DNA from 2 places in the Holtiella tumoricola genome. Region 1 is predicted to be linked to the other one. Evidence: riboswitches for the same ligand, from Rfam matches in the RefSeq annotation. Region 1 holds a riboswitch; the other holds the start of a gene.

Region 1 (7,665 bases):
AAAGCTTTTCTTCTACTGTATCGTTTCCATGTAACTCATTTTCACTCATCTGTTCTTGAATAAGATGTCTACGATTAGACGTTGCATAAATAACCATATGTTTTGGCTTTTCTTCTAATCCACCTTCTAAAATGGTTTTAAGCGCTGTATAAGTTTCTTCTTTATCTTCAAAGGCCAGATCATCTATAAAAATAATAAAATAGTAAGGTTTATTTTGAATTAACCCCATTAACTCTTTTAAATGCATTAACTGGTCTTTTCTTATCTCTATCATTCTTAACTTTGTTGTACTTGCAAAATGATTAAGTATAGCTTTTACCATAGAAGATTTACCTGTTCCCCTAGCTCCATATAAAAGTAGGTTATTGGCTGGATATCCTTTTAAAAAGGCATGCGTATTTTTTAATATATCTTGTTTTTGTAACTCATAGCCAATTAAATCATTAAGTCCTATTGAGTCAGGTTTCTTAATACCTACAATCTCTTTATATCCTTTACTATCATCCCATTTAAATGCATAGTATTTAGCAAAATTACCACAACCTCTCTGATGATAAAACTCAAGTAAAGTTTCTGCTTGATCCCCCCATCCCTCTCTTCCTAATACTTCGACACAACGCTCCTCCTCATTTCCCCAATCTAAAAGTCCTTCTATTGCTCCTTGCATACAAACTGCATCTTTATGTTCTAATAAAATTTGTTTAAATATCTTAGAGTTTATACCACCTATTTGTTCTAAAAGATTTAATTCTATTTCTAAACTTTGCTTAATAGTTTGAGGGATTAATTTTTCTTGCTCCAAATAATATGTTATAAGATTTTCTCCATATAAAAGCTTATTTTCTATATAACCTTTTAAAGATTGATAAGGCTGTATAGTATAAAATTTATAAGTAAAGCTATTATAGGCTTCAATTAATATTTCTAAGTCCTTCTCTTCTAAAAAATGTTCAATGACCTCTTCTAATTGACTTATTAACTCACTTTGTCTTAAATTTCTAAGTACGCACAATCTTACAAACCAGGACTTCATCAATTTTAAATTTGCTTTCATACAATCACATCATTTCTCTTTCAAATTTTCTTATGCCTATCCTATCACAATATTTCTTTCAATTCAAAATTCTTTTTTCGCATAAAAAAATAGACATTGAATCAGTTTCCTGTTTTCAATGTCTATTTCCTTTCAACTATTCTTTACATATTTTCATTTTCTTTATTTTTAAGTTCACGTTTCTTCTTAGTCATAAGTCCACCAATACGTCCTGTTTCTTTAGGTGATAAGCTTTTCCATCCATCTTTTTGTACTTTTTCTAAAAGTCCAAGTTCTTCTGCAATCTCTAATTTCATTTTTTGATCTGGTGAAAGTGCATCAAATAACTTTTCTTTTGAATTTCCATTATTGTTCATAATATACCCTTCCTTTTTTGTATTCATGTTCTAAAGTATGGATAGTTTATCCTTAAAATATACACCCTTACCCTACTTTTTTATTTTTCTTACACCTTTTCTCAAATCATGCATATAATATTGTTTATATGGTTATATATAATTGTTTGTAATTATTTTTAATTTTTATAACCTTGACACATCTTTTAACCCATGCTATCATTAGACACAATTAAATACGCATTTTTCCAATCACGTAGAGGCGCGATGCTTATCAGTACTTTTTATGATCTTTGCAAGAAGAAATGACTAAATAGGAAAGGACGTATCGCCGAAGGAGTAAAACGCTTGCACACTTTGTTCCTGGGGGTATAGTTAATAACTATACAACTGTCACCTTTTGCTATACAATAGGTGGTGTGCTACTGTGTTTAAATGATTTTCGTAAATGATTTTTATAAATGACTTTACATCATTTGGATTCACAGCCAGCTTACCCACTAAGCTGGCTTTTATTATTTTAACAATTTTAGGGAGGATTTAATTATGAAAAAAATTAATTTAGCTGTTGTTGGCGCAACAGGCATGGTAGGGCGTACATTCTTAAAGGTGTTAGAAGAAAAGAACTTACCTATTGAAAACTTCTATGTATTTGCATCTGCTCGTTCAGCAGGTTCAACACTTACTTTCATGGGTAAAGAATACACTGTTCTTGAACTTACTGAAACAAGTTTCAAAGAACACCAAATTGATATTGCTCTTTTCTCTGCCGGTGGTGGCACAAGCTTAAAATTCGCTCCAATTGCTGCCGAAAGCGGTTGTATTGTTATTGATAATAGTTCTGCTTGGCGTATGGATCCAAATGTTCCTCTAGTTGTACCTGAAGTTAATCCAGAAGCAATTAGATCACATAAAGGTATTATTGCAAATCCTAACTGCTCAACTATCCAGGCAGTTGTTGCACTTAAACCACTCAATGAATACTATGGTATTAAGAGAATAGTTTACACTACTTTCCAAGCTGTATCAGGTGCTGGTATGGGGGGATGGAGTGATCTTGAAGAAGGACTTAAAGGTAATGCACCTAAAAAATTCCCTCATCAAATCGCAAATAACTGCTTACCTCACATTGATGTATTCTTAGAAAATGGTTATACAAAAGAAGAAATGAAAATGGTAGAAGAAACACGTAAGATTTTTGATAATCAGTCTCTTCGTATCACTTCTACAACTGTACGTGTACCTGTTTTCAACAGCCACAGCGAAAGTATAAATGTTGAACTTAATAAACCATTTGAGATAAATGAACTTAAAGATGTAATTTCAAAAGGTGAAGGCATTATTATTCAAGATGATGTTGCTAATAATGTTTATCCACTTGCAATAAACGCTACTGGTCATGATGAAGTCTTTGTAGGACGTATTCGTCGTGATGAAAGTGTTGATAACGGTGTGAACTTATGGGTTGTAGCAGACAACATTCGTAAAGGTGCTGCTAGCAATGCGGTTCAGATCGCTGAATGGATTATCCAACATATGATGTAAATCGAAAGGACTGATGATAAATGGCAATTTTTGAAGGTGCAGGTGTAGCTATCGTTACACCTTTCCACGAAGACGGAAGTATTAACTTTGGTAAGTTAGAAGAATTAATTGATTTTCAAATAAATAATCATACAGATGCTATTATAATTTGTGGTACAACTGGTGAAGCTTCTACTATGACAGATGAAGAACAACTAGAATGTATTAAAATAGCTGTAGATCGCACAAATGGTCGCGTTCCTGTTATTGCTGGAACTGGTAGCAATGATACACGCCACGGTATTACTCTTACTAAACGTGCTGCAGCTCTCGGTGTAGATGGAGTACTCCAAGTAACACCTTACTACAACAAAGCAACTCAAAAAGGACTTATTGAACATTTTGATGCTATTGGTAAAGCTTGCGATGTTCCTATGATCCTTTATAGTGTGGCTTCTAGAACAGGTGTTAACATTGCTCCTGAAACAGCTTATGAGCTTTCAAAACGTGATTATGTAGTTGGTATCAAAGAAGCTAGCGGCAATATCTCACAAGTAGCACAAATTGCTCGTTTATGCGGACCTGATTTTGCTATCTACTCTGGTAACGATGATCAGATTATTCCTGTACTTGCACTTGGTGGTAAAGGTGTTATTTCTGTACTTTCAAACGTTGCTCCTAAAGAGACTCATGATATCGTTAATTTATACCTTCAAGGTCAGACTCGTGAGGCTCTTAACCTTCAATTAGATTATCTTCCTCTTGTAGATTCACTTTTCTGTGAAGTTAATCCAATTCCGGTTAAAGCTGCACTTAATTATATGGGATTTGAAGTTGGTCCATGTAGATTACCTCTAACAAACTTAGAGCCAACTAACGAAGAAAAAGTTAAAGCTGCCCTTCGTGCAGTTTCACTTATTGACTAATACTTTATAGAAAGGGTGACACACATGACCAATATATTATTACATGGTTGTAATGGAAGAATCGGGCAAGCCATATCACGTATCGTTAAAGACCATCAAAACTTAAACATCGTAGCTGGTGTAGACCCTAATCTTTCTGTACCAAATGCTTTTCCTGTATTCGATCGTATCGAAAACTGTACTATGCCTGTAGATGTTATTATCGACTTTTCTACTGCTAGTGCTGTTAGACCTCTTCTTGAGCATGCTATTTCAAAGAAAATTCCTGTTGTTGTTTGTACAACTGGACTTTCTCCTGAAGATATAGACTTCTTACATGAGGCTAGTAAAGAGATTCCTATCTTCTTTTCTGCTAACATGTCTCTTGGTGTCAATCTTCTTATTACATTAGCAAAACGTGCAACAGAAGTACTCGCTGATTGCGGATTTGACATTGAAATTATTGAAAAACATCATAATCAAAAAGTTGATGCTCCAAGCGGTACTGCACTTGCTATTGCAAATGCAATTACAGATACTCTTGATCAAAATTATGAATTAAGATATGACCGTTCAGGTGTACGTGAAAAACGTCCTAAAAACGAAATAGGTATTCACGCAGTACGTGGTGGTACTATTGTAGGCGAACATGACATCTTATTTGCTGGAAATGATGAAGTGATTACTTTATCTCATTCTGCAGCATCTAAAGAAGTCTTTGCAGTAGGTTCTCTTAAAGCTGCTGCTTTCTTAGCTCCTAAAACACCTGGACTATATAATATGGAACATCTTTTAAATCAATAAAGACTGTCATATAATTAATAATTATTGTCTTAACAAATAAATGAGCTATAAAACTAAACTTCTAATTAGTTTTATAGCTCATTTTCATATATCAAAACTTTTTATACGCTATTTACGTCTTTTGCAACAGCCTCTTCTATTCTATTATTATTTCTTTTAAAACTTCTACTTCTTCAGTCTTTGTTTTATCTAAAGAAGAGAATTTACCAGCTATAATAAGTAAAGTAGGTGCTAAAATCATAAGACTACTTGCGACTACTCCATATTGACTAATCACTTGAGCCTTGGCTCCAAGTACTACACCAAGTGACCTGCACAATGTACCTATATATGAAGTTGCAACAGGTAACATATAGCGTTCATAGATTCCTATATCCCATATTAAAAATACGCCTAACCCATATAACACAAATAACATAACTGTTATACCACAGCTAGATAAGCATTGTAACACTCTACTTTGTAGTGTACGACAAAGCTTACCTAAGAAGAAACATGTTACAAAAATGACTATTGTCATGATGGCTCCAAAAATCATCTTTTGTTTCGAATCGTTCATTAGTGTCGGGAAGGCCATTACTATAATGTGAGTTATCATAAAGAGATAGAAGTAACCTGTTCCTGTGAGTATCAAATTATAGCATACACCCCAAGCTTGACCTTTGCTCCCTCTAATGATTCTACCTAATTCTAACATTCCTAATGCTACAATTAACAATACAGCAAGCCCAATAGCTACATCTACATCTCTTGAGATTTCTACCCCTATCGCTCCACCTAGTTTACCGATAGAATGATATACTTGAGGTACCATTCTTCTAAATACAGTAATAAGTTCTGTACTTTGGATCCCTCTTCCTACTGCATAAATAATACCTGCTCCTATATAGGTTAAGAAGATAGCTATTCTACTTCCCCATATTCCTTTTTTATCTAATAGACACCCTAATAACAAATAGGTTCCACATGTTCCTAGCACAATAAGGATTGGTGCAAACTTAAATAGTTCAAAGTTAAAATAAGCTAGTAAAATAAGTAATAAATACGTCAAAGCCCCAATACCGAAACTTAATAAATTATTTTTCATCCTAATCCCCTCTTTAACCTTCTCTTTGGTATACATTTAAAATTCAATACCAGCCCTTGCTTGAATCCCTTTTTCCATTGGATGTTTTACTGCATCAATATAACTTACATAATCAGCTTTTTCTTTTAGCTCATCTGGTAATTGACGCCCTGTAAGTACAAGTTCCATAAATTCTGGCTTATCATCTACAAGCTGTAAAACTTCTTTTAAATCTGCAAATCCAAGTTGAAGTACGCCTAAAATTTCATCTAAAATGAGGATATCGCACTCTCCTGTATCCATTACTTTTTTAGCAAATTTAAGTGCCATGTGAATCTCTTGAGCAAGCTCTGCTTTTTCCTCCTCTGATAAGGTCCAAGTAAATCCTCTTTCCTTTTCAAAGTGAAAAACTTTAAATCCAGGTTCTAATGACTTTAATGTCTTGCATTCACCTGTATTGTCATTTTTAAGGAATTGAATCATAATGACTTTTAGGTTATTGCCTAGTGCACGTATTCCTAGCCCAATAGCTGCTGTACTCTTACCTTTACCTGGTCCACAATAAACCTGCGTAAGTCCTTGTTTCATCTTTGTCACCTCTTCAATTTATATGTTTAAAATATTTGCATTTTCTTTTAAATAATTTTGCCTTAACTTATAGTCTGGCATAATTTGTTCTATAGTATGCCAAAAGGCCTTACTATGATCAAAATGAATTAAATGTACAACTTCATGTAAAGCTACATATCGAATAACTTCTATTGGCGCACCTATTAGTCTTACGTTATACGATAATGTTCCTCTTGCAGAACAACTTCCCCATCTTGTCTTTTGTTTTCTGATGGTTATTCTTTCATATTTACACCCTAATAAGTCACAATACTCTTGTGTAAACTGTGTCAGCAACTTTAATGCTTGTTTCTTCATGTACATTTCAACCTGTTTTTTTATAAGAAAGAGGTCATTTTTATTCGGAGTAATAATAATAAAGTGCTTATCACTTGTTGTAATAGTTGATTTTAATGTTAAACTTTCTTCTATCTCAACTGCTAATTTATCCCCTAAATATAAAATTTCTCTTTTTGCAAGCCAGTCCTTTGCTTGTAATCGTTGCTGTTTCTCTTCTACTGTTTTATTAATCCACTCTTGATGTTTAGCTACAAATTCATCTATCATCTTACTGTTTATTGTATATGGAGCTTTTACTAAAACTGTTAAATCATCTTGTATATAAATGGCAAGTGTTTTTCTCTTTTGTCTAACAAGCTTATACATATTTTCTCCCTTTCTTATCCCTAGATTATACTCTAAAATAAAGAATTTTTCCACTAAAAAAGGAATCGTCACTAAGCTTCTGTGCCGATTCCTTCACCTATACTTTCTTTTAGGATTCTCCTCCCTCAATTGGAGTTGTTTCCTCTTCTAATATCTCCATTTTAGAGATAGAAACTTCATAAGCTACCTTACTCATAGCTTCTCCTGTCTCTAATTTCTTTTGGTAAGATCTACTTTGAATTCTACCCCATAATTCAATATGAGCACCTGTTTTAAGATTTTGCGCATACCTTGCATTTCTTCCCCACGTAATACATGGTATGTAGTCAGATTTATGATATGAACGATTTACTGCAAGTAATAAATCTGTAATCTCTCTACCGAAAGGTGTTGTACGATAAACAGGATCTTTACATACAAAGCCACTTAAATAAATAGTATTTTTATTTTTTTTCATTTCTTCTTCTGATACTTCTTTTACTTCTAATGCAAATATAGTTAAAATTAAGCGATTCTTTCCTTCTTCATACTGATTATAAGATCTAAATTGTCCTGTTATATCTAATACTTTACCTTGAATATTTCCAAGTGGAGCTAGAAGCCTTTCAGAAACTGTCACTGGTAAAATATCTGCGGAATCACTTAATCTAGGAACCTCTAAATTAAAACTATAAAATCCTTCTCCATATACTTTATGGCTAT
Region 2 (7,665 bases), on a different contig from region 1:
ATCTTAATTTAAAATATACGGAGGGGTTTAGGTGGACAAAAGAGATAAAACAAAATATAAATTAGCTAATGCCATCAAACAACTGATGGAAACACAGAGTTTAGATAAGATTACCGTGAAGGATATTGTAAGCCAGTGTGATATGACGAGACAGACTTTTTATCGCTATTTTCAGGATAAATATGATTTGGTGAATTGGTACTTTGAAAGGTTAGTACAGAAATCTTTTAAGCAGATGGGGGTTAGCTGTAGCTTAAGAGAGGGTTTGCATAAGAAGTTTAGGTTTATTGAAGAAGAGTGTATATTCTTTTCAGCTGCTTTTCAGTCTAATGACTATAATTCATTGATGAATTATGACTATGATTGTATTTTTAAGTTTTATGAAGAGATTATTACTTCTAAAACCAATAAACCTTTAGAAGAAGATTTAGCATTTTTATTAAGAATGTATTGTAGGGGTTCTATTTATATGACAGTAGAATGGGTAAATAAGAAAGAGAGACCAGCGCCAGAGGAAATTACTAATCTATTAATAGAAGCTTTACCAGATCGATTAGCAAATTTGCTTTCAGATATATAGAAGCAGAGTTTGTCAAAAAAGTGACACATAATAATGATTGTCACTTTTTTGACAAACTAGAAGATGTGTAACTTGTTTTTTTGACATATTATTCGTTATGCTAATAATAGATTTAATCATAAGATCAATAGGATATAAACAGGGGGAAGTTATGGCTAATAGAATAGTATTAAATGAAACATCTTACCATGGTAAAGGATCAATCTGTGAGATTGCAGGAGAAGTACAAAAAAGAGGCTTTAAAAAAGCGTTTGTTTGTTCAGATCCTGATTTAATTAAATTTGGAGTAACTGACAAAGTGATTAAAGTATTAGAGGGCGCAAATCTTGTATATGAAATTTACTCTAATATTAAAGCAAACCCAACAATCGAAAATGTACAAACAGGCGTAGCAGCTTACAAAGCATCAGGTGCAGATTATATTATTGCAATTGGTGGAGGTTCTGCTATGGACACAGCTAAAGCAATCGGGATTATTATTAATAATCCAGAGTTTGAAGATGTAAGAAGTCTTGAAGGTGTAGCACCTACTCAAAAACCAAGTGTGCCTATTATTGCAGTACCTACTACAGCAGGCACAGCAGCTGAAGTAACGATTAATTATGTTATTACAGATGTAGAGAAAAATAGAAAATTTGTATGTGTAGATACACACGATATTCCTGTTATTGCAGTAGTGGATCCTGATATGATGGCAAGTATGCCAGCAGGGCTTACAGCAGCAACAGGTATGGATGCATTAACACATGCAATTGAAGGATATATTACTCAAGCAGCTTGGGAGATGACAGATATGTTCCATCTTAAAGCTATTGAAATTATTGCAAAATCTTTACGTGGCGCAGTTGCGAATACAGCAGAAGGCCGTGAAGGTATGGCGCTTGGACAATATATTGCAGGAATGGGCTTCTCCAATGTAGGGTTAGGTATTGTTCACTCTATGGCACATCCACTAGGTGCTGTTTATGATACACCACATGGTGTAGCAAATGCGATTATTCTTCCAACCGTTATGGCCTACAATGCAGAATATACTGGTGAAAAATATAGAGAAATTGCTAGAGCAATGGGTGTTTATGGTGTAGATGAAATGTCAGTGGAAGCATACAGACAAGCTGCAATTGATGCAGTGAAAAAACTTTCAGCAGATGTAGGTATTCCAGCAGACCTTAAAGCAATTGTTAAACCAGAAGATGTAGATTTCCTTGCTCAGTCAGCTTATGATGATGCATGTAGACCAGGTAACCCAAGAGAAACAAATGTAGAAGAGATTAAAGCTTTATACGAATCACTCTTATAATATTTAATTTGCAATAAATATCATGATTACGCAAAAGTGGTGCATACTAATGACAAAAAGGAGTATACTCAGATGAAAGTCAAAATAGTTTGCACGCGGGATCAGGAAACAAAAGAAGTAGAATTGCCAATGAATGAAGAGGAATTATTAAAAATTCAAGGTAGTGTACTAGATAGAGATAGTGTAGGGTATATAGCTGGGGCAGAAGTGAAATATTATGATACACAAGGAAAAGAAATAGAAAATATTTTTCTACTAAATAGACAGTTATATAAGTAAGTTATAAGAAAAGCACTTCAGTATGAAGTGCTTTTCTTATATTGATTAATCTAATATTAAAAAAGTACGTTATATAGAATAGATGGAGATGAGTTTGTAGTTATATTAGAAAAAGATGAGCTTAAATGTTATGAGGAATTATTTGAGCAATTTCAAGAAATTAATGGTAAGGATAATGATGCCTTACCAGCTGAAATTAAGGTTTTTGTTGCATATGGTGTAGCAGTTTATAATAAGCTTATACATAAGTCCTATCAAGATGTTTTTGAGGAAGCAGATGAAAAAATGTATAGGAATAAAATACAAATGAAACAAGGTGAAAAGGGGCATTTTATGTAAGCCTTTGGTGAGGTCATGGAGTAAGAAATATATTAGCTTACCTCATTTTATTAAAATTTATGCTTTACAAGATTAATTTTATGTTATATAGTGTAGGCATAAGATAACAATTAAATAAGAAGTAGATAGAGGTTGCGGTTTTTAAGAGTATGTTTGTGGAGTTAAGCGCATTGAAGCAAACAGAAAGGACTAATCGCCGAAGCGTATAGTTAATGCTTTAAGACTATAACGTTGGGGTTATATAGAACATGTATAACACTGTCACAAATTTATTTGTGGGGAGCTATCACGAAAGTCTATTGTTGAATGAGAGCAAAGGCCTACTAGTGAGGTATTTGCTGAATCGGAATCCAAGTCTTGAGTGATCTGCTCAAGACTTTTTTGTTACTTAAATTCATTTTAATTAAGAAAAACGGAGGGAGAAATAATATGGAAGCAATTGATATCGGATGGTTATCGATTTTACCACCAATTATAGCGATCGCACTAGCACTAATGACAAAAGAGGTTATTTCCTCATTAATTGTAGGTATTTTATCAGGAACACTTATTTATGCATTTAACACAGGCGGGGGCGTTGTTAAAGCAGTAGATGTAACATTTACATTAATGGCAGATAAATTAGGGGCCAATGCATCAATCATTTTATTCTTAGGATTTTTAGGCGCACTTGTAGCTGTTATTACAATGGCAGGTGGTTCAAGAGCATATGGTGATTGGGCAAGTAACAAAATTAAATCTAAAAAAGGTGCACAACTTGGAACATCTTTATTAGGTGGATTAATCTTTATTGATGACTACTTTAACTGTTTAACAATTGGTACAGTAATGAGACCAGTAGCAGATAAACATCAAATTTCGCGTGCGAAACTTGCGTACATTATTGATGCTACAGCAGCACCAATTTGTATTATCGCACCAATTTCATCTTGGGCAGCATCAGTTATTTCACAAATGAGTGGATTAGATGTAAACGGTGTACCACTTAATGGTATGGAAACATTTATGGCAACTATTCCATTTAACTTATACGCTATTTTAACATTAATCATGGTTGTTGTACTTTGTGTAACAAATATTGAGTTTGGTCCAATGGCTAAATTTGAAAAAGCAGCAAGAGAAGGTAAAGAAAACAAAGGCATTTCAGCAGAGGGCGAAGATGATGAACTTGCTAGAGTAAAAATTTCTTCAAAAGGAAAAGTATTTGACTTAATCATTCCTATCCTTTCTCTTATTATCTTTGCAGTTCTTTCTATGCTTTATGTAGGGGGATACTTCGAAGGTGGTATGACTTTAGCAGAAGGCTTTGGTAATACAGATGCAGGTCCAGCTTTAGCTTTAGCTGGTTTTGGAGCACTTATTGTAGCATTCCTTCTCTTTGTACCACGTAAAGTTATTACATTCAAAGAGTTCATGGATGGTATCGGTATTGGTGTTAAATCAATGGTAGGTGCATTCATTATCTTAACACTTGCTTGGACAATTAGTGGTGTATGTAGAGACCTTTTAAATACAGGTGAATACGTAGGGGGATTAGTAGCAGCATCTCATATGCCACCAGCACTTATTCCAGCGATTGTATTCCTTGTAGCAGGCGGACTTGCATTTGCAATGGGTACATCATGGGGAACATTTGGTATTCTTATTCCAATCGTAACAATGATCTGTGCAGCAGTAGCGCCAGAACTTATTACAGCAACACTTGCAGCAACACTTGCTGGTGCAGTATTTGGAGACCACTGTTCACCAATTTCAGATACAACAATTCTCTCATCTACAGGAGCTGGATGTAATCATATTGATCACGTATCATCACAGATTCCATATACTTTAGTAGTGGCAGGATGTTGTTTCGTAGGTTACATTATTGCAGGTTTCACAGCAAATGTATGGATTACACTTGGTAGTTCAATTGTATTATTATTAGCGACACTTGCAATCTTAAATAAACTTACTAAAAAACAAGAAGTAGCAAATGCTAAAGAAGTAAACGTAGCATAAACTACAGGTATATAATATAAGAAGAAATCCTAGGAATAAGGGCAGTGATGCTGATTATTTCCTAGGATTTTTTATGTGTTTTATATTGTTTTTTAGCTTTAATAAAACTATGATAAGTATAAAAATATGCAATTAAATGTTTAAGGCAAAGGAGATAGTAAGTGACAACACAAATATTATTGGTAGAAGATGATGAAACCATTGCTATGGGTATAGCTTTTGCGTTAGAAAAAGAAGGTTATCATATATGTAGAGTAAGCAATATAAAAGAGGCAAAAGGATATCTTAATGAAGAAATAGCTTTAATCATATTAGATTTAAACTTACCTGATGGCATAGGGTATAGTTTTTGTGAGTATGTGAGAACTAAAAGTGAAGTACCTATCATTTTTTTGACTGTTAGAGATGAAGAAGAAGATATGATAAGAGGATTAGATATGGGAGCAGATGACTATATTACCAAACCTTTTAGGATGAGAATTCTATTATCTAGAATACAGGCAGTCTTAAGAAGAACTCAAAAGGAAGAGACTCATATTTTGGAATGTAAAAATATTAAATTAGATAAAAATCAAGGAAGAGTCTATAAACAAGATGAGGAACTAATCCTTTCAAAAAGTGAATATAAGTTACTGTTATTATTGATGGAGAATAAAGAGTGTACGATTTCTAGAGAGCGTATTTTGGATTATCTATGGGGAATAGACGGCACCTTTGTAAATGATAATACCCTAACAGTAATGGTTAAGAGGTTGCGTGAGAAAATAGAAGAGCCTACTGAAAAGTTAATACAAACTATTAGAGGTGTAGGGTACCGATTGGAGGCATAAGGTGAGGAATTATTGGAAAGTTATTTTTATAGTAGTAATAGGCTTTTGTATCATGATGACCTTTGGAAGGATTGCAAGCTATATAAGTTATGAAAAAATAGGTCAGATGTATTATGAGCAGATCTCAGCTATAGTTGGTAAGGTAGTAGAGGAGATTCCAGAAAGTGAAGTAGCCATAATGCAAAGTTTAAAACAACTAGAAGAAGGGGATATTTTACAGGGGCAGGCTATCTTAAGACGGTATGGCTATGGCGGAGATACTCTACAACTGGTGCATAATCAAAGAGGGCTAGAAAGCTTAATGAAAGTGAATAGCCTAGTAATGGGAATTATTTTTAGCATCATACTTATTACTACATATGGTATTTATAGAATACTCAAGCAAAGATTTGGACATTTACAGAACTATTTGATAGAAATTGCAAAAGGAAATTACAAATTAAATATTGAAGGTGTAAGTGAAGGTAAGCTTTCTATATTTGAAGACCAAATTTATAAAACGACCCTTGCTTTAAGAGAAAGTAAAGAAGAGCAAGAAAAAGAAAAACTAAACTTAGCTAGAAACATTGCAGATATTAGTCACCAGCTTAAAACACCTTTGACGTCTATGGGGATTATGACAGATTTATTGTTAGATAGTGAAGTAGATGAACAAAATAGATATTTTATTGATCAACTTAATATGCAAATAGAAAGATTAAGTGGGCTTGTACAAGTTCTTCTAAAGTTGGCTCAATTCGATGCAGGCACAGTTAAATTAAAAAGACAAGAGATAGCTATTCCAAGTTTTATAGAAGAAGTCGTAGAAATGCTAGAAGGTCCTATAAAGAAAAAAGAAATTCAGATACAACAAGATGGGGAAGAAAGCTACTTTGTGGGGGATAGAAATTGGACATATGAAGCCATTCATAACATCCTATATAATTGCGTACAGCATAGCCCACAAGGGGCGATGATAAAAATAGAATGGAGCCAGAATCCTATTTATACAGAGATTATCATACAAGATCAAGGAGGAGGAATTTCTATAGAAGACTTGCCACATATCTTTACTAGGTTTTATAAGGGTAAGAATGCTTCTAAAGAAAGTATTGGGATAGGTCTTGCAATGGCAAAAACAATTATTGAAAAGCAAAATGGAGCAATTAAAGTTGAGAATGTAGGAGAGGGGGCACAGTTTCAAATTAAATTTTATTAACCTTTGTCACTTTAATGTCATTTAGAAAAATTAAAATGGTACTATAACAAAGAACAAAGGAGTAATTAAAATGGAAATTTTAAAAATAGAAGACCTATGTAAAACTTATGGTAAGAATGATATGCAAGTAAAAGCACTAGATCATGTTAATCTTTCTATTGAGAAGGGTGAATTTGTAGCGATTATAGGGGCAAGTGGGTCAGGGAAATCTACATTGTTACATATGATTGGCGGAGTAGATGAGGCAACATGTGGTAGGGTTATTGTAGATGGTGTAGACTTATCCAAACTCAATGAGAATAAGATGGCAATATTTAGAAGACGTAAAGTAGGGCTTATTTATCAATTCTTTAATCTAGTACCAACATTAAATGTGAGGGAAAATATTTTATTACCCACTTTATTAGATGGAAAAGTGATAGATGAAAGCTACTTTGAAGAGATTATTTCTATTTTAGGTTTGAAAGATAGGTTGAACCATTTACCAAGTGAGCTTTCAGGAGGGCAACAACAGCGTGTGGCAATAGGACGTGCCATGATTTATAATCCGGCTATAGTATTAGCAGATGAACCAACAGGCAATCTTGATCGTAAGAATTCAAAAGAGATTATAGAACTTCTTAAGATGTCCAATAAAAAGTATAAACAAACTATTATCATTATTACCCATGATGAGCAAATTGCCTTAGAAGCAAGCCGTGTGATTAAGATTGAAGATGGTAAAATTGTTTCTGATGAGGTGAATAAGTAATGCATATTATGAGTAGGTTTACACTAACCCATCTAAAACGTAACAAGCGCCATGCTTTCTTTAGCTGCTTTGCTATTTTGATAGCCACTGTATTTATTTCAGCACTTATATTTTGTGCCCATTCCTATAAGGAAAGTAGTATTGCCTTATGGATAGAAAGTGCAGGCGAATGGCATGGGGCATTTGCTGTAGATATTTCAGCCAAGCAGGTAGCCTATGTTAAGGAGAATCCAGAAGTAGAAAAGACCTTTATTAAAACAAATTTTTATGCACTTCGACCCAATGATACAGAAGGTAGACCTTACTTTGCTCATATTGATTTAGACAAAAACTATAGAAATGATATGGGATGGGAAGATATGGCCATTTCAGGCAGGCTACCTGAAA

What was found. Region 1 has a riboswitch for lysine ahead of PBV87_RS22065 (aspartate-semialdehyde dehydrogenase). Riboswitches for the same ligand answer to the same signal wherever they lie in the genome.
Region 2: linked by a shared signal. The riboswitch ahead of PBV87_RS18765 (Na+/H+ antiporter NhaC family protein) and the one ahead of PBV87_RS22065 (aspartate-semialdehyde dehydrogenase) in region 1 are both predicted to bind lysine.

The regions. Positions count from the first base shown of each region.
Region 1 covers NZ_JAQIFT010000074.1:20,067-27,731, forward strand. Annotated here, with positions in the region: gene PBV87_RS22055 (ATP-binding protein) at 1-1,054, opposite strand, end outside; gene PBV87_RS22060 (small, acid-soluble spore protein, alpha/beta type) at 1,198-1,410, opposite strand; lysine riboswitch at 1,639-1,822, shown strand; gene PBV87_RS22065 (aspartate-semialdehyde dehydrogenase) at 1,936-2,934, shown strand; gene dapA (4-hydroxy-tetrahydrodipicolinate synthase) at 2,955-3,839, shown strand; gene dapB (4-hydroxy-tetrahydrodipicolinate reductase) at 3,864-4,622, shown strand; gene PBV87_RS22080 (hypothetical protein) at 4,759-5,709, opposite strand; gene PBV87_RS22085 (cob(I)yrinic acid a,c-diamide adenosyltransferase) at 5,746-6,276, opposite strand; gene PBV87_RS22090 (M48 family metallopeptidase) at 6,295-6,963, opposite strand; gene PBV87_RS22095 (single-stranded DNA-binding protein) at 7,073-7,665, opposite strand, start outside.
Region 2 covers NZ_JAQIFT010000065.1:2,648-10,312, reverse strand. Annotated here, with positions in the region: gene PBV87_RS18785 (peptide deformylase) at 1-12, shown strand, start outside; gene PBV87_RS18780 (TetR/AcrR family transcriptional regulator C-terminal domain-containing protein) at 32-580, shown strand; gene fucO (lactaldehyde reductase) at 732-1,880, shown strand; gene PBV87_RS18770 (hypothetical protein) at 1,953-2,159, shown strand; gene PBV87_RS23080 (diguanylate cyclase domain-containing protein) at 2,238-2,498, shown strand; lysine riboswitch at 2,617-2,792, shown strand; gene PBV87_RS18765 (Na+/H+ antiporter NhaC family protein) at 2,928-4,499, shown strand; gene PBV87_RS18760 (response regulator transcription factor) at 4,661-5,329, shown strand; gene PBV87_RS18755 (sensor histidine kinase) at 5,331-6,527, shown strand; gene PBV87_RS18750 (ABC transporter ATP-binding protein) at 6,598-7,278, shown strand; gene PBV87_RS18745 (ABC transporter permease) at 7,278-7,665, shown strand, end outside.